Regions from separate parts of the Desulfosporosinus sp. FKA genome, predicted to be linked through region 2. Evidence: riboswitches for the same ligand, from Rfam matches in the RefSeq annotation. Region 2 holds a riboswitch; the other holds the start of a gene.
The links. Region 2 has a riboswitch for magnesium ahead of mgtA (magnesium-translocating P-type ATPase). Riboswitches for the same ligand answer to the same signal wherever they lie in the genome.

Region 1: it holds a riboswitch for magnesium, as region 2 does, so the genes downstream of both, B5771_RS01440 (CBS domain-containing protein) here and mgtA (magnesium-translocating P-type ATPase) in region 2, are expected to answer to the same signal.

What each region holds. Positions count from the first base shown of each region.
Region 1 covers NZ_NAHZ01000010.1:84,423-94,409, reverse strand. The annotation lists gene B5771_RS01445 (molybdopterin-dependent oxidoreductase) at 1-1,483, shown strand, start outside; M-box (ykoK) riboswitch at 1,835-1,993, shown strand; gene B5771_RS01440 (CBS domain-containing protein) at 2,246-3,487, shown strand; gene B5771_RS01435 (Nramp family divalent metal transporter) at 3,506-4,747, shown strand; gene B5771_RS01430 (hypothetical protein) at 5,097-5,306, shown strand; gene B5771_RS01425 (DUF3231 family protein) at 5,463-6,524, shown strand; gene B5771_RS01420 (Lsa family ABC-F type ribosomal protection protein) at 6,568-8,067, opposite strand; gene citF (citrate lyase subunit alpha) at 9,077-9,987, opposite strand, start outside.
Region 2 covers NZ_NAHZ01000029.1:100,295-110,281, reverse strand. The annotation lists gene B5771_RS13325 (EamA family transporter) at 177-593, opposite strand; gene crcB (fluoride efflux transporter CrcB) at 1,209-1,583, shown strand; gene B5771_RS13315 (DUF190 domain-containing protein) at 1,643-1,969, shown strand; gene B5771_RS13310 (cation:proton antiporter) at 2,222-3,418, shown strand; gene B5771_RS13305 (universal stress protein) at 3,405-3,830, shown strand; gene B5771_RS13300 (DUF190 domain-containing protein) at 3,941-4,288, opposite strand; gene B5771_RS24825 (hypothetical protein) at 4,527-4,652, opposite strand; M-box (ykoK) riboswitch at 4,942-5,101, shown strand; gene mgtA (magnesium-translocating P-type ATPase) at 5,533-8,181, shown strand; gene B5771_RS13285 (HD domain-containing protein) at 8,728-9,489, opposite strand; gene eno (phosphopyruvate hydratase) at 9,733-9,987, shown strand, end outside.

The DNA.
Region 1 (9,987 bases), on a different contig from region 2:
GGGAGGAAGCCTGACCGGTGGAGCACGGCATAAGGATATGACAGGCCGCTATGATCTGAAAAAGGTCCTGAATGCCCATCAGGCCTGGGGGATTCCGATCAGCCGCCGCTCCTCCGCCTACGAAAAGAGCAGTCTCTTTAAACGAGACGGTTATCCTGCCAAACGCCCCTGGTTCCCGATTGCCGGAAATTCTTCGGAAGAAGTGATTCCAAGCGCTGCCGAAGGATATCCGTATTCCTTAAAAGCTCTTTTCATTTACCGGGTCAACCCAATACTCACCTTCCCGGCAGGGGATATGACCCGTCAGACCTTAATTAATCCTCGAAAAATTCCTCTGCTGGTTTCTTCTGATATCGTTTTAAGTGAAAGCACCTCCTGTGCGGATTTTGTCTTACCGGACCTGAGTTATCTGGAACGCTGGGGCAGGAAAACAATTACTCCCAGTTTCCCCTTGAAGGTGACACACTTCATGCAGCCTGTGACCCGCGTTTATCCAGAGCCTCGCGATACGCAAGACGTTTTCATCGAGATCTTAAAGAAACTAGGTTTACCGGGTGCCGGAGCGAAGGCCTTTGCGGATGGGAGTCCGTTAGACCGGGTTGAGGACTTTTACCTAAAAATGATTGCCAATATTGCTTTTGCTGAAACTCCGGTTCCTGATGCATCAACCGAAGAACTTATGGTCTTCAGCGAAGCCCGAAAGGCGGCTTTAGGTCAATTCTTCGACGAAAAAAGCTGGCGCAGTGCGGTTAAACCGGAAGAGTGGGCCAAGGTTGTCACGGTTCTTAACCGGGGCGGACGTTTTGAAGATCCAGGTGCGGAATATGAGGGGCCCCTCCTCAAATACCGTCTTAACGGGCAAACTATATTCTATGACGAAAAAACGGCGGGAGCGAAACATTCCTATACAGGACAATATTTTGATGGCTTGCCCAAATACGAAAGCATTCGCACGTATGATGTACAAGAAGTCAAACAAAGTGAGCCGCTTCACTTTCTTAACTGGAAGGCGAGGAATATTGCCACTCACCGCACGATCAGCGATGTTTGGTTAAGGGAGATTAAACCTGAGAATTTTCTTTGGATTAATCCGATCGATGCTAAAAAGCGCGGGTTGCAGGACGGTGATCAAGTCAAGATCAAATCAGGACTTATTGAGGTTGTCGGCCATATCATGGTTACGGGCGGAATTCGCCCGGGAACGGTGGGAACACCCTACAACTATGGTAATACTGCTTATGGGGGGCATCCGGTCATCATTGACGGAAAATCAACTCCTGTGCTAAAACCGTATAACCATACACCGTTTACTGTTAAAAAGCCTTTTGAGCAGAAAACGGGCTATGCCCTTGGGCGGGATACCGGGTTCTCAGGAAACAGCTTGCTCATGATTGACCCCAAACTAAAAAATACCTCATTGCTGGATCCGATTGGCGGAGGTGTCGCTTCGCTCGATACTAAAGTTGAGATCATACGAATGTAAGTTATGCTAGCTACCCCCCGTTGTACTAACGGGGGGTAGCTAGGTCTATATTATTTTCATAATATCCATGCTCTAAAGCAACAGAATGATCGTTATTCATAACTCTGATCTCCTATCTGATTAGAATTCAGGGCTTTGCCTTATAGTTTGTTCATATATATGGAATGATATCATTTGAGGTAGTTATACAATATTTCCTTGAAATAAGGCTATATCTGGTTTAAAATAGGAATCCATTGAGCATAGTACAGATATTTAAGGTTTATGCACTAAAACAAAACAAATTGCACAAAAATTGAGTTCGTGTGCTTGTAATTAGGCAACTAAAGTATTATAATAAACGCGAAGTTAATAATTACTCGGTAGGTGAGGCTACCGCAAGGATATGGATTGCTGCCGCGGAGAGTTGGAGACAACTCGAGAAGGTCAACAGGATATGTCGAAAAACAAGGCATAACCTAATGTAATTTCACTGCCTTGCAGAGCTAAAACTTGAACGGGATTTAACAAGGGATTATTATGCCTTCGCCATGTTGTTCAAGTTCTGGCGAAGGTTTTATTATTTTTCGCAAGTTGTAACAGTTGCATTGCAACTTTATAGTCTGAAACATGGAGGTTGTTCATGATGGACACAGACCCTGATGGTAGATGCTTTTATTTGAATATAGCGTGGAGGGAATTTTGACTTTGATTTATTTATATATCTAAGTCTAATATATTATTGTCAAAAATCCCTCCATATAAGAAATGGAGGGATTTATTGTGTCAGTATCAACGTTTTATCTTAGCCGGGTATTAGGTAATAAAGTTATTTCGAGTAATCATAAAACAATAGGCAAACTATTAGATTTAATTGTTGATGTAAACGAGATTAGTCCAAAAGTGATTGCGGCTAAAGTTAAGCTTGAGAGAGAAATTAGAGTTATTGACTTTTCAGGGATATCAATTTTTAAAGATAAGGGTCAGTACATTATTCGGTGTGATCAGTTACAAGAAATGACAGTTGCCAAAGAGAATACCATGTTCCTGAAAAAGCATGTTTTAGACAAGCAAATCGTCGATATGGATGGCCGGAAAGTTGTAAGGGTGAATGATTTAAGGTTAGCAATTCTTAAAAGCGGTATATTTACGATTGCGGTTGATGTAGGTTTCGATGGCCTTTTGAGACGTATTGGGATTGCTAAACCGATAAAGAAGATTTTGAAGCCTTTTGGGATTCGCGTACCAAGTAAAATGATTTTATGGGATGATGTGGCTTCTGTAGATTATATCCATGTAGGACTAACGCTTTCCAAAGAACATGATAAACTTTTAACCCTTCATCCCTCTGATCTAGCAGATATTATTGAAGATTATGACAGGCATACTCAGGTTGCCATTTTTAACTCTCTCGACGAAGAGAAAGCTGCCGATGTACTGGAAGAACTTGAAACTGATGCGCAATTACACGTCTTGGCAAACCTTTCGGTAGAAAAGGCAGCCGACGTTCTTGAGAAAATGCCGGCAGATGAAGTCGCAGATATTCTTGATGAGATGGAAGAGGAAGATGCCGAGAAACTGTTAAATGAGATGGAACAAGAAGTATCTCTTGAAGTTCGGGAATTGATGGAATACCCGGATGACACGGTAGGAAGTTTAATGACTACAGATTATATTTCTCTTAATCAGAGCATGACAGTCAACGAAACGTTAAGGGAGTTAAGACACTTAAAACCTGAACCAGATACGGTTTATTATCTGTATATTGTTGATGATCATGAAAAACTTATCGCGATAGTCTCGTTAAGGGATATTGTTATTTCTGAACTTGATGTAAAACTTAAGGAGATCATGCATACAGATGTTATCTATGTATACGATTATGAAAAGATTGAAAAACTGAATGAAATAATAACGAAATATAATTTGCTTTCAGTTCCAGTTGTTGACAAAAAAATGAAGATGCTTGGTATGGTTATTATTAATGATGTCATGGATTTGGTCGTAAGAAAAAGAAGAAATTAGATGGAGGTGATTAATATGATGACGCAAGCTAAGAAATCATCCTTATTAAGAAATCTGGTTTTATTTTTGGCAGTATTAGGTCCGGGTATTATCACGGGGAGTGTTGATAACGATGCCGGCGGGATTACAACGTATTCGGTGGCCGGAGCGCACTACGGATATAGTCTTCTATGGACATTGATTCCTGCCTTCGTTGCCCTTGTCGTTGTACAGGAAATGAACGCTAGAATGGGTATGGTCACAGGAAAAGGACTAGCTGATTTAATTAGGGAAAACGCCGGGGTGAAAATTACATTTTTTATCTTTATTGGTCTTCTCATTGCCGACATCGGAAATACAACGACGGAGTTCGCCGGTGTAGCGGGTAGTATGCAGGTTTTCGATGTCAGCAAATATATAGCGGTACCACTTGTGGCTATTGCTGTATGGTTTCTGGTTGTCAAAGGCACTTATCGTATGGCTGAAAAGATATTTTTAATCTTCAGTGTGTTCCTTCTTTCTTACATCATATCGGCTATCATGGGAAAACCGAACTGGGGAGAAATTGGCAGCTCAATTATTCACCCGGATATAGAATATAATTTCGATTATGTTACGATGGTTATCGGCTTAATCGGGACAACGATAGCTCCATGGATGCAATTTTACATGCAGTCGGCCGTAATAGAAAAGGGATTGGAAATTAAGGATTATAAATTTACCATGTGGGACGTAATTATTGGCAGTATTGCCACAGTGGTTGTTGCCTTTTTTATTGTGGTTGCCTGTGCATCAACTCTCCATGTGAATGGTGTTAAAATAGAAGAGGCAAAAGATGCAGCATTGGCCTTGGAACCCTTTGCCGGAACGTTCGCGTCTCAAATATTCGCTTTCGGTCTATTTATAGCTTCGGTCTTTTCGGCTACGATACTTCCGATTGCCACAGCATTTTATGTATGTGAAGCATTTGGCTTTGAAGCAGGTATTGATAAAAAATTAAATGAAGCTCCTCAATTTTATACATTATTTACGGCGATCTTGATCATTGCTGTGGGGATTATTCTTATACCGAATGCGCCGCTCATATTGATAAGTTTATGGTCGCAGGTTCTAAACGGAGTATTGCTGCCTGTCGTACTAATTTGTATGATGCTTTTAATCAATAACAAGGAGATCATGGGAGAGCATACGAACAAGTTATTTCATAATATCGTTGGATGGACTACTACGATAATTTTAATCGCTTTAACGCTTGCCCTTTTGATTGGTCCCTTTATTTAAAAGTGTTATAAACGTTAGAAAAAAGAAAACTTAAATCTTTGCAAGATAAAGAAATCAATTAAATTATTAAAGAGTGATTGAAAGAGTTATCAATCACTCTTTAATAATTTATAGCTTCAATTTGAGTTTTATTTTTGATGATGATCAATGAGCCATGACTAAAGTCATATAAATATTTGATTTAGATCACAGATTAAAATTGAGAATTTAGATAAAATTAAGACACCTAAAAGAAAATTGCTAAGTTCCCGGCCATTGTTAAGCAATAAAAGGGTGTGGTAAAAAATGCAGCTAACTAAAGAGCTGAAGGTAGAACACAACGATGTATTTATTACGGGGGGGCCTAAAGATGTCAAAAAGTATATTTGAATTGGAAACAAATCCTCTTTTAATGCAAGATAAGAAGTTTCAAGTAGGTAACCGTGTTAAAACAAATAATGATCACAAGGGTACCATTGTTCGTGTTGATCGAGATGAAATGGGAGTCTTCCTTGTTGTCCAATTAGATTTTTCAACTCATGAATTTGCATATGATCAGAACGAACTTGAGCTGCTTTGACTAGTAGAAACGGAGAGTGTCATGCTCTCCTTTTTTTCTAAAATTAAACTTATTAGAAAAGTTATATGGTTATTGCTCTGGGTGGAAACCATAAAAAAGCCTCTTGAAGGATAAGCTAGTAAAAGAGCTACTACATTCAACAGGAGGTAAAAAATAATGACCATACAGGAATTCAATCAGGCATCAACCCAACAAGAACAAGTTCCTTTTGGAGCCTTTCAACATAACGTGTCTAATATTCTGCCAACTTCACCAGAAATCGGTTATCTTTGGTCTGGATATTTGGCAGAATGTATGTCTGTTTGCTTTTTGAAAGATTATGTTTCGAAAGCTAAAGATCCTGATATTCGAATGGTTTTACAGCGAGCTCTTGATTTCTCAACGCAACGGGTGACATCTATGGAGGGTTTGTTGAATTCAATTAATTGCCCGATTCCTGATGCCTTTGGCGAGAAGGATGTTGATGTCAATGCCAAAGAGCTTTTCTCCGAATCATTTACACTCCAGTACACTAGATTGATGCAAAAATTTGTTTTGTATTACTATTGCAATGCTATGGCAGCGTCAACTCGTTCGGATTTTCGTAAGTTTTTTGTAGAATGCATGAATACGTCTATAGAGGTTCATCAAAAATCTACTGATGTACTGTTAGCAAAAGGAATTATTGATAAACCCCCGATTATCCAGGTTCCTTCCAGAGTAGACTATGTTCATGACAAAGATTACTTTGGAAGTCTTATTGGAAAGAAGAGACCTCTCAATGCCCTGGAAATAAGCCATCTTTATGCCATAATGGAAACTAAAGAATTAATTGAGACGTTACATGTCGGGTATAGTCAGGTCGTTAAGTCAGAGAAAATAAAGAAATATCTTCTTAAAGCAATTGAAACGGCTAGAGATCATTTAAAAATTCTTAGTTCTTTTTTGTCGGAGGAGAGTCTTCCTACACCAAAAATGACAAAAATTCTTATATCTGACACAAAAGAGTCCTCAGTAAGTGATAGATTAATTCTAACCCATTCGACTTCTGTTATAGGCTATATTTTAACGGAATATGGAATTGCAGACACGAATAGTGCTCGGTCTGATTTAGTATCAACGTTTCGTGGTTTAGTTACTGACGTTCTTTTCTTGGCCAAGAATGGAGCAGAATTAATGGTGGAATATGGTTGGTTGGAAAAGGTTCCTGATGCGACAGACCGCGATAGTTTGCATTAGTATATGTTTCAGATAACGATCAAACGCTTTCTTTGTTGTTTGTTTAGAAGGATCTACAGGTATCCAAACATTTTACAAACTTTGTCGCGAGGTTCTCGCTGAATGACCTATCATGCTCAACAAACAAAATAGTCGGCTGGTATTCAAGCAATAACTCTTCGATTTGGATACGAGAAATTACATCAATAAAGTTAAGTGGTTCATCCCAAATATAGAGATGAGCTTTTTCGCATAAACTTTTGGCAATCAGTACCTTTTTCTTCTGGCCGCCGCTGAATGTTTCGATATTCTTTTCAAATTGAACCCTGGCGAAACCAAGCTTTCTTAAAATTGTTTTAAAAAGGCTTTCATCGATTCCGTTGTCTTGAGCATAGTCCTTTAAATTACCTTGAAGATGTGAGGTGTCCTGCGAAACATAGGATATTACAAGTTGGCTTCCTTTGCGAAAATTACCCGTATAGTTAATAGGCTCTCCACAAATTAGTTTTAGAAGACTTGATTTTCCTGAGCCGTTTTTACCAATAAGGGCAATCCGGTCCCCTTGCTCAATTGTGAAGCTTATTGCTTCGCAAACCGCCTTTTCATCGTAATATATGGAAACATTTTCGAGTTCAGCGAACCGTTCATTATGATAAGCCAGGGGTGAAATCTTCAGGCTGTCGGAGTCTTCAAGATTTTTGAGAAGCATGGATTTTTCATCGATAGCCGCTTGTTGTCTCTTTTCCATTGACTTAGAGCGTTTCATCATTTTGGCTGCCTTGTGACCAATGTACCCTTTATCGGGCTTGCTTCCAGAATTCCTGATTCCTCTTTTAGTCTTTTCCACTTCCTCAGACCAGTTATTCGTTCGCTTAGCAGAATCGTTCAAACGATCAATGCCTTTTCTCAGCTTCTCATTTTCGGCAAGCTCAAAGCTATCTTGTCTTTGTTTATTTTTCCACCAAGAGGAGAAATTGCCTTTTTGGATTTCTAAGTTAGTCTTATTAATCGATAGAATATGATCGATGCAGTTATCTAAAAAAGCTCTGTCATGTGAGACGAGAATAAATCCCCGTTTGGTCTTGAGATAGTCGCTAACCAGTTTTCTAGCTGTCAGATCAAGATGATTAGTGGGCTCATCAATTAAGAGAAAACTATTTTCCTTAAGAAACAACGTTGCGAGCAGCACTTTCGTTTGTTCTCCGTTTGATAATGTCTTGAAAGGACGATACAAAACTTCCTCAGAAACGTCGAGCTGCGAGAGTTCACGTATTAATTCCCAGTGAACATAATCTGGAAAAAGGTCGTTAATAACATCGAGGGTTTTATTTTCCTTAGCTTCTACATTGAACGGAAAATAGTCAAAGTTGACATTGGCAGAAATATGACCGCTGTATTTATAGTTGCCGAGCAATAAATGGAGAAATGTTGTTTTCCCTCTGCCGTTTCTGCCCGTAAAGCCCAGTTTCCAATCTGTGTCAATCTGAAAGCTGACATTCTCAAAGACATTATCATAACTGCCATCATAGGCAAAGGTTAAATTTGTTACATTGATTAGCGACATAGTTTTATCCTCCTGTGAAAAATTAAGAGCTGCAAGAAAGTTAATTCTTGCAGCTCGCAAATACACAACAAAACCAAACCTACATAGGTGTGGCAAGGAGGTATTATTTGAGTGAAAAGAGATAGTAACTTTCTTGCATATGCACAACAAAACAAGCGGTTTTAGGTAACCATACTTATTTCATCATGCCTGATTGTTTAGCAAGAAAAATTACGCATCTTTTCAACTCCAATCTACTGTTATTTTTTAATACTACTACGTATCTTTTATAAAAGCAAGGAGCCTTTTCTCAGTATGGCATGTGCGAGACATTAGATTTGCTATTGACAATTCTAATCAGTAAAATAGCGATTGCCTATAGACATATAAGCTTGAGAATGTTATTATTAGCACAAGAAAAAAGAACGAGAAGGAAGTGAACCATAAACCCTAAGGTAGAGAAAAATAAGACACGAGATCAGCCTAACGATTTGTGATTGTAAACACTATCTCAAAGACATTCTAATAGATAAACTAATCAAACAGCGTATGGTTATCATTCTGTGAGCAAGTTTTAAGTTTAACAAAACAGTTTAAAGGGGGCGTTACTATGTTAGCATGGATTTCAATGATTATGCTGTGTATATTTCTCGGCTCATGTGCGGTTGTAACCGTTACTTCGTGTTATCAGATTTTTAAACTGGTACGAAGATTACCGGGAAAAAGAGATTATGCAATTAAACCACAACATTTAAAAACCAGTCATGGATGATTTCTACAGAATTAAAACATGCGTCTAAGCAGGCTGTCACTTGAAGAAGGTGATGGCCATTTTGTTTTTAATAAGATATTTATCCCGGTTTTGTGTTTACATACCGTGATCGGAGGTAACTGGTTTGGGGGAGAAGTTAAGAACCCCGTGTCGCTAAAACACGGGGTTCCTCAGCAAATCGGGTACGTTTATATAAAACGGCATCAATTTTGAGCGGATTGAAATCAACTTTCGCCCAGGGCAGATCTGATTTGCAATTTAGAGTGGTTTTCGAACGACATCAATGACCGTTCCATCCCGATATTGAACAACAGCCACGACTTGATCGGAAAATTCAATGGGTTCTGGCTTGCCGGTTAAACGTTCAGCAATATTTTTCAATTCTTCAATCGGGACGATTGGCAGGTCAGTATCTTTAAGTTTGTCAATAAGATCTTGCCGTGCAGGGTTAACTGCTATCCCTCGTTCTGTCACAAGAACATCAATTGTCTCTCCAGGAGTGGTGACCGTTGTAACCTGATCTTTAACAACCGGAAGACGGCCTTTGGTTAAGTTTGTGACGACGATGGCAAGTTTTGAACCTGCGGCAGTATCATTATGTCCGCCGGAAGCCCCAATAATAATCCCGTCAGAACCGGTAACGACATTAACATTAAAGTCGGTATCAATCTCGGTGGCACCCAAAATCATGACATCAAGATTATTTACGACGGCACCTCTATTATGGGGATTCCCGTAAAGTGAACCGCTCATTTTTTGGTGTTTGGGATTGTCACGCATGGAAGCAATAGCTTTTAAGTCAAAACATTGTACATCAAAAAGGGAGCGAAATAACCCATCGTTAAGCATATCAACCATATAACCGGTGATACCTCCGGCAGCAAAGCTCCCAACGATATTCTTTTCCTTCATAAACCTGCGAACTTCAGCCGCAACAGCTAAGGAAGTTCCGCCTGCTCCCGTTTGAAAAGACATTCCTTCTTTAATATAACCTGTTGCTTCAATAACTTGGGCTGCAAGTTTAGCTATACGCAAACCTACGGGATCTTTGGTTACAGTCAGAGTTCCGGAAACAATTCCGTTTGGATCGCCGATTGATTCAACCTTAACAACATAATCAACGTAATCCTGGCTGATTTCAATAGGGCAAGCTGGATAAGGGACAAGAT
Region 2 (9,987 bases):
TAATATAAAGACCATGAAGTTTTGAACGGGTTAGGAGCCCGGAACAATCCTCCATGGTAAGCGTAAATAGTCCCCTCCTTCATAAAGAGGACAACTTTACGCTATTTTTTGCTTAACACTTTGGAGGGATTGTTTAGACAACGGTAACTGATCGTTTCTCATCTAAATTCTTTATTTTAGTTCCACAACATCAAAAAGGTACCAGCTGAAATAAGGATACCTGCTATTAAAGTTTTTATAGAGAATTGCTCTCCTAAAATAAAAAATGACAAAATCAGGGTGATAACAATACTCGATTTATCAATGGGGGCAACCTGTGATACTGGTCCTAACGATATTGCTTTATAATAAAATAGCCACGATAACCCTGTTGCCAACCCGGACAATAAAAGAAATGTCCAATTCTGCCTTGTTAGACTCGGAATTCCATTGAGTCCACCACTGACGCCGGCAACAATCCATGCTAAAAAAACAATGACAACTGTACGAATTGCGGTTACGAGGTTTGAATCTACCCCTTTAATACCTAGTTTGGCAAGAATTGCAGTAAGAGCAGCAAACAAGGCCGATAAAATGGCATATATCTTCCACATACTCTTTCCCCCTTTATTGCTAAATTAAGAAGTTCAAGATTATCTGTCAGCAAAATCAAAGTACTAATACAAAGTAAATTTCTTATACGTTACGAAATTAATGAAACTAACGATATTAATTAAATTAACAAAATTGATTTTTTTGCATAAACAGTAAATAGAATAGTAGTTAGGAGGGGCGTATCAAATGAACCTTTACGACATGACAAAAAGACTATGGGATTATTTAATAAATAAAACCATATGCCCTGAGGGTTTTTGGAAGAAGTTCATTGTAAACTTATATACTTAGACAATCCTTTAATTCCATAATGATATCCTTATGAAACGGTAGAAAAAAATGAACCAAATTCTAGGTTTCAACATACTCTGTTCTACGATAAAGTTAACTCAAAAAAGATTAGCAGTTTCAATGATTGTCATTTAACTATTATTTTCTTATAATCCAAAAAGTATTGCATTCGGATAGTTTTTAAACTATAGTGATTAATGAAGTAGGTAATTACCTTTTTGGATTACCAACTTGCGATGGGGCTCGCTTTGCATAATGCTAATGGCTCCTACTGAAACTATCTCAGTAGGGGTCTTTTAATTTTATCAAAAAAGGAGGATACGATGCAAAGTTTTTTAGTTATTGCTTTAGGTGGTTCTTTGGGAGCAATGTCCCGATATGGTCTTGGCTTATGGATATCTACTAAATGGGGCCAAAGTTTTCCGTTAGGTACTTTTATCATCAATATAACCGGAGCCTTTTTATTAGGATTCCTAAATATATTGTTTATAGAAAAATTAACCGTCAGCCCGTTATGGCGTTTAGGAATTGGTATAGGTTTTTTAGGTGCATATACTACATTCTCGACGTTTGGTTATGAAGTAATTATGTTATTAGAAGGAGGTGGGTATATAACAGCAGGATTATATACTTTATTATCGATAATTATTGGGTTTGCTGGATCTGCTCTGGGTGTAGCACTAGCTCGTTTACTGTAGTAAAATATGATAACTAATCATTTTAGTGACAAAAATGCCTTGAGGGGAGGTATTGTAAAATGTTAGGTAAAGCAAGACTTCTTAAAGTATATATGGGCGAAAGCGAACGGTATAAAAATAAACCTCTGTATCAGTATTTAGTCCATTGGTTTAAAGAAAAAGGGATTGGCGGCGTAACGGTGAGTCGAGGTATCGAGGGTTATGGTCAGGACAAAATTCTCCACACTGCCCGTTTTTTGGAGTTATCTTCTGATTTACCGATGATACTGGAAGTTATTGACGTTCCTGAAAAAATTGATCCCCTAATTCCGGAGGTTTGTTCAATCGTACCAAAAGGCTTAGTATTTACAGCTGATATTCAGGTTTATAAGCACGGAAAAGAGTAGTAGCATTCAGAACAATAGCCTTATTCCCGACCTATTGACAATATTATTTGTCAGCAAATATAATGAACACAGGACGAAAAATAAAAATGATGATGGGGCTCGTCACAGCATTATTTTTTAGCAACATGTCGTTTTGCCTATTGGCTAATAGCTCCTACCTCAATGCGGGGTAGGAGCTTATTTATGTCCAAGCCCTTCCCTCACAATTGGGAAGGGCTTTTTAAATATATAAAAATCTAGGAGGTGTCAAATATGGACCCAACCTTTTGGATAGCATCCCAATGGATTCTCCTAGCCCTAGTAGCAAGCCTTCTTTCCATCCGCCTAGGAATTTCTGTAGCACTTGTGGAAATTGCTGTTGGTGTAATCGGTGGAAACTTAATGCATCTTGAAATTACAAATTGGGTCAATTTCCTTGCAGGTTTCGGAGCAGTCGTGCTTACATTTTTAGCAGGTGCCGAAATTGATCCGCATAGTTTAAGGGATAACCTTAAACCAAGCATTATCATCGGCTTCCTCTCTTTCCTACTCCCGTTTCTCTTAGGCATAGGCGTGGCGTATTTTGCCCTAGGATGGAATATTAATGCCGCCAAAATTACAGGGATTGCCTTATCCACGACTTCTGTTGCTGTTGTTTATGCCGTCATGGTCGAGAGTGGCCTCTCTTCAAGTCGCTTTGGGCAAGCAATTTTAGCAGCTTGCTTTGTCACAGACCTTGGAACTGTACTCGCTTTAGGCTTACTCTTTACAGGTTTTTCTATTAAGTTTCTAGGTTTTGCTGTAATTCTTACCCTTGCAGTATTTATCGCTACTCCGATAGCTTCCCGGATTTTCAAACTATATAATGGGAAAGTCAGTGAACCGGAAATTAAATTTGTCTTTCTTATTCTTGCTTTATTGGCTTTCCTAGCGGTTTATTCCGGCAGTGAGGCCGTCTTACCGGCCTACATCATCGGAATGGCTATGGCTGGATTTTTCCTCCAATATAAAGAGACTCTGCATAAAATGCGAGCCATAGCTTTTGTCGCTTTTACCCCATTTTATTTCATCAAAGCAGGAGCTTTAGTCTCACCAAAAGCTCTTGTCGCCTCCTTTGGGCTTATTATCATTTTACTCGTTGTCAAAGTTGCAGCCAAATTCATCGGCGTCCTACCGGCTACTAGAATTTTTGAATATAACAACCGTGACGGCATGTATACAACGTTATTGATGAGTACCGGATTAACGTTTGGCTCCATCTCTGCCTTGTATGGTCTAACGAATCATTACATTACAGATGCTCAGTACAGTGCCATCATTGCGGTCGTCATTCTTAGCGCTGTAATCCCAACCATGATCGCCCAACGATTCTTCTTACCAAGTTCTGAAAACAACTCAAGTGAATCTAAGAACGAGATCAACGCAATACCCAAAAGAATAAGGGAGGAATTGCCACATGAAAATTCGTAAAATTCTTGTAGCCTTTGATGGTTCTGCAAGCAGCAAAAAAGCTTTTCGTGATGCAGCCGATCTAGCCATTACGCTTAACGCTAAGATTACTATACTTTCGGTTATCCATGTTCCAGATTTTAGCCCAAGCATAGATGAGATCGCGGAAACGGTCGATGAGGCTGAGAAACACTTACATCCCCTTCTTAACGAACTTAAAGATTTTGGACAACAAAACGAACTGCAGATTAAAACGGTCGTTAAACGCGGACACGCCGCAGAAACAATTATTAAATATGCTTCGGATAATGAAATTGACCTAATAGTTATGGGAACCAGAGGCTTAGGCGGATTTAAAAAAATGCTAATCGGTAGTATCGCACAAAAAGTTGTTAGCTACTCCAATACTCCAGTGATGGTAATTCGACAATAGTTAATAATCATTTGTTATCAAAATACTATAGCGGCAATACTAATGGCTCCTAGTTATTTAGGAGCCATTGATCACCTATACCTTCCCAAACACCTTGGGCACTGGAAAAGTTATCTATCAAAATTACGTCCATTACTATTTTCCCACATTTCACCATCCACGACTATATATTTACCTTTAGTTAACATACGATTTATCTCCGGGAGCACTGCATTAATTCGATCAGCCTGATCTAAACATTCCAGAATAATAGGATAGTCTCCATGAATCGGCCAAAAATGGTTATCCTTAATAATACCATTTGGGCCCACTCCCATTCGGCCACGTATTACAGTGACAACTCCGATATTCTTTTCTCGCAATAACTGGGTTAAAGCAACATATAATGGTTTTCCTCTCCAGCGGTCATTCTCATGGATATAGATACATACTAATTTTGCAGTTTTTGGACTTTTCACCAGACACACCTCCTCAATGGCGTGCAATTGGTTTAAGAAATGTCCCACTCCCAAAATCTTTAGCCTGTTTACCCTTCTTCATCCGCTAATTAATTAGCCTTGTGATTCTTGTCCAAATGAAATAAATTATGATTATAGCTACATCAACACAATTATTCTGGCGTGCTTGTCTAATCTGTATTATTTCTTTCAATCTCATGATTAGTTTATGGTATAAAGTCATAAATGGTGAAAAATTTTAGAAATCTTTTTTAAGAAGTCTTCGCTCTAAGTAAGGTAAGCGGAGTCTATTTTGCATCACTGCAACTTCAATAATTGAGGCAAGATTACGTCCCGGACGAACCGAGACGGAGATTTTGGGAATCGTGATCCCTAAAATCTCCTGTGTGAGTGGAGGTTCAATACCTAAACGATTGATGATTTTTATCTTTCTGCCATTCTTGGGGTAATACCAGCGTAGCTGATACCATCTACAAAGTAAATGTATTTTTAGAGTATTCTATAGATACATAAGAAAATCTTCGTATTATGAAGATACATTAAGATCTGAATATAAAAATAAATCATACGTTGATAACGTTGATCATATAAAGCAAATATGAACAATTTTACTTGAAATCGATCGAATACAGTAATATAATACTAATGAACTAAATAACACTCGGTAGGTGAGGCTACCGCAGGGATACGGATTGCTGCCGCGGAGTAGTGGAGACACTATGAGAAGGTTAGCAGGATATGTCGAAACCAAGGCATATTCTAATGCAATTTCATCGCCTTGCGAAGCTAAAGCTTGAACGATGTCATACACTATTTTTATGTGTGTATGTAACTTGGGTAATATTCCCTTGCCATTGTTCATGCTTTGGCAAGGGATTTTTGCATTGGTTTATCAATATTTAAACTATCTGAAATTATTTGGAGGTGAGAGGAATGGACGAAGGAAGTAGTGGGGACATGAAACCTGACGGGCGAAGTAAAAAGAGGAACCGGTCCCAAAGTAATGATTACGTAGTCTTCGTTCTGTTCCTCTGCCGAAAATCTAAAATAATGATTTAAGCACACAGCTGCCAAAATTCAATTCAATGATTTGAGCACACTTTGCTTACGTGTTTTATGTCTTTACTTCCTAAGTTATTGGGCTACATGAAATTGTAGTCAGCTGTCTAACAGCTAAACTAAAATTTTAGGAGGTTAAGACCATGAAAAAAGTAATTCAAACTATACAAAGTAATGTATCCCCTATGTCTGAAAAATTGCTTGCATCCAGTAAAATGGAGACAGAAACACTTTTCAAGGAAATGGTAACCTCGTATAAAGGTCTCAATGAAGAAATGGTTAACACTCTACGAGATGAGTACGGTAGTAACGAAATATCCCATGATAAGCAAGAATCTGTGCTTAAAAGAATATTCGATGCTTTCATAAATCCTTTTACCATCGTACTTTTTGTCCTAGCCGTCATTTCTCTTTTTACTGATGTTGTATTAGCAGCACCAGAGGATCGTGACCCATCTTCTGTTATTATTATCTGCGTGATGGTAACAATTAGTGGATTGTTGCGTTTTATACAAGAAACACGATCCAATAATGCTGCCGAAAAGCTAAATGCTATGGTGCATACAACCGTTGCTGTTGAGCGTGACGGTGTTGGTAGAATGGAAATACCTCTTGAAGATATTGTTCCAGGTGATATTGTTTATTTAGCTGCAGGAGATATGATTCCTGCTGACGTTCGCATACTACAAGCTAAAGACTTATTTATTAGCCAATCAGCTCTTACGGGCGAATCCGAGCCCATCGAAAAATACAGCAGCTTAGTTCATCAAACCCAAAAAGCATTGTCACGTAATCCCCTAGAGCTTGAAAATCTTTCATTTATGGGAAGTAATGTGGTCAGTGGTTCTGCGGTCTGTGTTGTGATTGCCACAGGTGATAATACCTGCTTTGGCTCCATCGCCAAATCAGTAACTGGAAAACGTGTGGAGACGAGCTTTGACAAGGGTGTAAACTCTGTAAGCTGGCTTTTAATTCGTTTCATGATGTTTATGGTTCCAATCGTGCTGTTTATTAATGGCTTTACAAAGGGTGATTGGCTCGAAGCTTTTCTCTTTGCATTATCCGTAGCAGTAGGACTTACCCCTGAAATGCTACCCATGATTGTGACAACTAATCTCGCCAAAGGTGCAGTTTCGATGTCCAAGAAAAAAACTATTGTTAAGCATCTACACTCTATGCAGAACTTTGGAGCTATGGATGTCTTATGTACCGATAAAACTGGTACTCTAACGCAAGACAAAGTTATCTTAGAACTTCATCTTAATATTCACGGCAACGAAGACGTAAGAGTTTTACGTCACGCCTTTTTGAATAGCTATTTCCAAACTGGGCTGAAAAATCTTATGGACATTGCTATTCTCGCACATTCAAAAGAACAACCCTTTTACAATCTCGGAAACAACTATGAAAAGGTTGATGAAATACCTTTTGACTTCACACGCCGCAGAATGAGCGTTGTTTTAAAAGATCGTGAAGGAAAAACACAACTTATTACCAAAGGTGCCGTAGAGGAAATGTTGTCTGTATCAAGATACGCCGAATACAATGGTAAGGTTGTGGCTCTAACTTCCGAAATCCAACAGGAAATATTAGCAACTGTTGCCAAGCTTAATGATGACGGCATGCGTGTGATTGCAGTAGCACAAAAAACGAATCCGGCCGTAGAAGGTGTATTCTCCGTTAAGGATGAAGCTGAAATGGTGTTAATGGGTTATCTTGCTTTCCTTGACCCACCCAAAGAAACAACGATGGCGGCAATTAAAGCACTTAACGAATACGGTGTAGCGGTTAAGATTTTGACAGGGGATAATGACGCTGTAACACGTTGTATTTGCAAACAAGTTGGATTATCGGTAGAGAAGCTTTTACTTGGTTCGGATATTGAAGGAATGAATGATGAACTGCTGAAATTAGAAGTAGAATCAACCAGTGTATTTGCCAAACTATCTCCACAGCAAAAAGCAAGAATTGTGACACTGCTCCGCGAGAACGGGCATACTGTAGGATTTCTCGGTGACGGTATTAATGATGCTTCTGCGATGCGTGCAGCTGATGTCGGCATTTCAGTTGATACCGCAGTTGATATTGCCAAAGAATCAGCGGATATTATTCTCCTTGAAAAAGACCTCATGGTGCTTGAAGAAGGAGTTATCGAAGGACGAAAGATCTTTGGAAACATCATTAAATATATTAAGATGACTGCAAGCTCCAATTTTGGCAACATGTTTTCGGTTTTGGTTGCAAGTGCATTTTTGCCCTTTTTGCCGATGCTGCCGATTCAAATTCTTGTCCTCAATCTGATCTATGACATTTCTTGCCTTTCTATTCCATGGGATAATATGGATAACTATTACCTGAAAATTCCGCGCAAATGGGATGCTTCCTCCATCAGTAAGTTTATGCTGTGGATTGGCCCCACAAGTTCTGTTTTCGATATTACAACGTATCTGCTTATGTTCTTTATTATTGGCCCCCATATACTGGGTGGTGCCTACCACACCCTTAACCCTGATTCTCAAACTGGATTTATGACGCTGTTTAACACAGGTTGGTTTGTGGAAAGCCTATGGTCGCAAACACTTGTGATTCACATGATTCGTACGAAGAAAGTACCTTTTATTCAAAGCCGTGCGTCTAAGCCCGTTTTGCTTCTTACCTCATTGGCTATTGCTGTAGGCACAATTATCCCGTTTACACCTATTGGTGGATACCTTAAAATGTCATCGTTACCATTAATATATTTCCCGTGGCTTATCGCTACAATTGTTGCGTATATGGCACTTGCCCAAACTATTAAAACCCTTTTTGTCAAGAAATACGGAGAGTTATTGTAAATATACACGTAACACCCTTTACTAAAACCGCAAGGATGAGAAATGCCTGCGGTTTTTCTTTACCTTATTTTGAAATGGATCTTTAAAAGTCAAGCCAACATTATCCGTCAATGATGATGTATATTAACTTCCTAATATAATTTTGGTAATAGAACTTTATAGTATTACCCTATGAAGCTGCGATTAATATGCTAAAATAAATAATAAAGCACCAATACCACCCTTTCAGGAACTGTAAAAATCTTATACTTTATAGACATATACACAAAGTGGAAGCCCATATATATTGAGGACTTCCACTTCTTTAGTTAAGATAACTGTCACTACGCTGGTATTATAAAAGAAAGTATGCAACGAAGTTATACTTTCTTCCTGTAAAAAAAAGGGCCTGAATCTCTCAAGTGGACCAGATACAGACCCTTGAACTTGAATGACTCCCCTTCCATACGAGTCTCTAACCAAACCTCAAAACAAATCAATGCGTCCCCAGTCAATTTAAACATCAGGAATAATGAGAATAGTCTACGTTAAGCGAAATATCCGGATTCACTTAACTCTTTCGCCAAGACGTCTCCGCTCTAAGTAAGTATTAAGATAATCATACACGTTTCGAATATCTTCTGTTTTCGGAAGTTTATCGACCATCCGCTCCAGGTATTTCATATCCCGAATTTTCCTCAGAGTTAAACCGTAATTTATATCTAAAACCCATGACATTCTCATCAAGATTAGATCAATAGTACTTTTTACGCCCGAATAGGAAACTCCTTTTCCTTTAAGGATTGATTCAATAACTTCAGGAGATGATTCACTACGTTCGGAAAGACTTTCAATCTCATTAATTATTTGCTTAAAAATATCCAATTTATCAGCGTCCCTGATTAATTTGCAAAACATTAAGGAATCTGTGGATAGTTCTTGAGGTAACGAATATTTGTTATGGCATCTTATAGCAGTTTCAACGATATTCTTTTCCTCGTCAGATAGATCATTTAATAATTGATTATCAGCTAAAACTTTAAGTCCCAGTTCGGCATGGTCTTCTGAAATGTCATCTCTGTAAGTACCATATTTAATAAACTGTTCATATCTTCCTACATCATGGAGTAACCCAATTAACTCAGCGATACGTAGGTTATTAGCACTCAAATCTAATGAATGTGCTATGGCTATAATATTTTCCCGAACTCGGTCAGTATGATCTATCTTGAACTGAATATTTCGATTAATTTCCGGATTTCCAGACAGAAAGCCTTGTGAGTAATGGTCGAACCAAGAATTAAGGTTTTCAAGGGTTAACTCATTCATTCTTACTACTCCTTTACGTTACTAAATTATAATTTACTAGCTTAAAATACTCTCTACTAAGAGTATACTTAGCAAAGATTAAAACGATTAAATTAATTAAAACAATCTTTTAGGTTGGCAAGCCGCGCATATTGACTTTGTGAACAAAAAAGATTACGGGACGGAGGTAGCTGTATAACCCTGTTCGAAATTGAGAATCTTACTCTTTAATTTAGGCAAAACTAAATTAAAGGAGTGATTAAATTGTCAAAGATTGATGAAATTCAAGCAAGAGAAATTTTAGATTCTCGCGGTAACCCTACTATAGAGGTGGAGATTACTCTGGCCAGTGGTTTTTCGGGAACAACCCAAATCCCTTCGGGAGCATCAACCGGAATCTATGAGGCCGTGGAATTACGTGACAATGATAAAAAGCGCTTTAACGGTAAAGGTGTATTAAAAGCAATCCGTAACGTTACCGAAATTATTGCCCCAGCTATAAAGGGTTTTGATACGGTA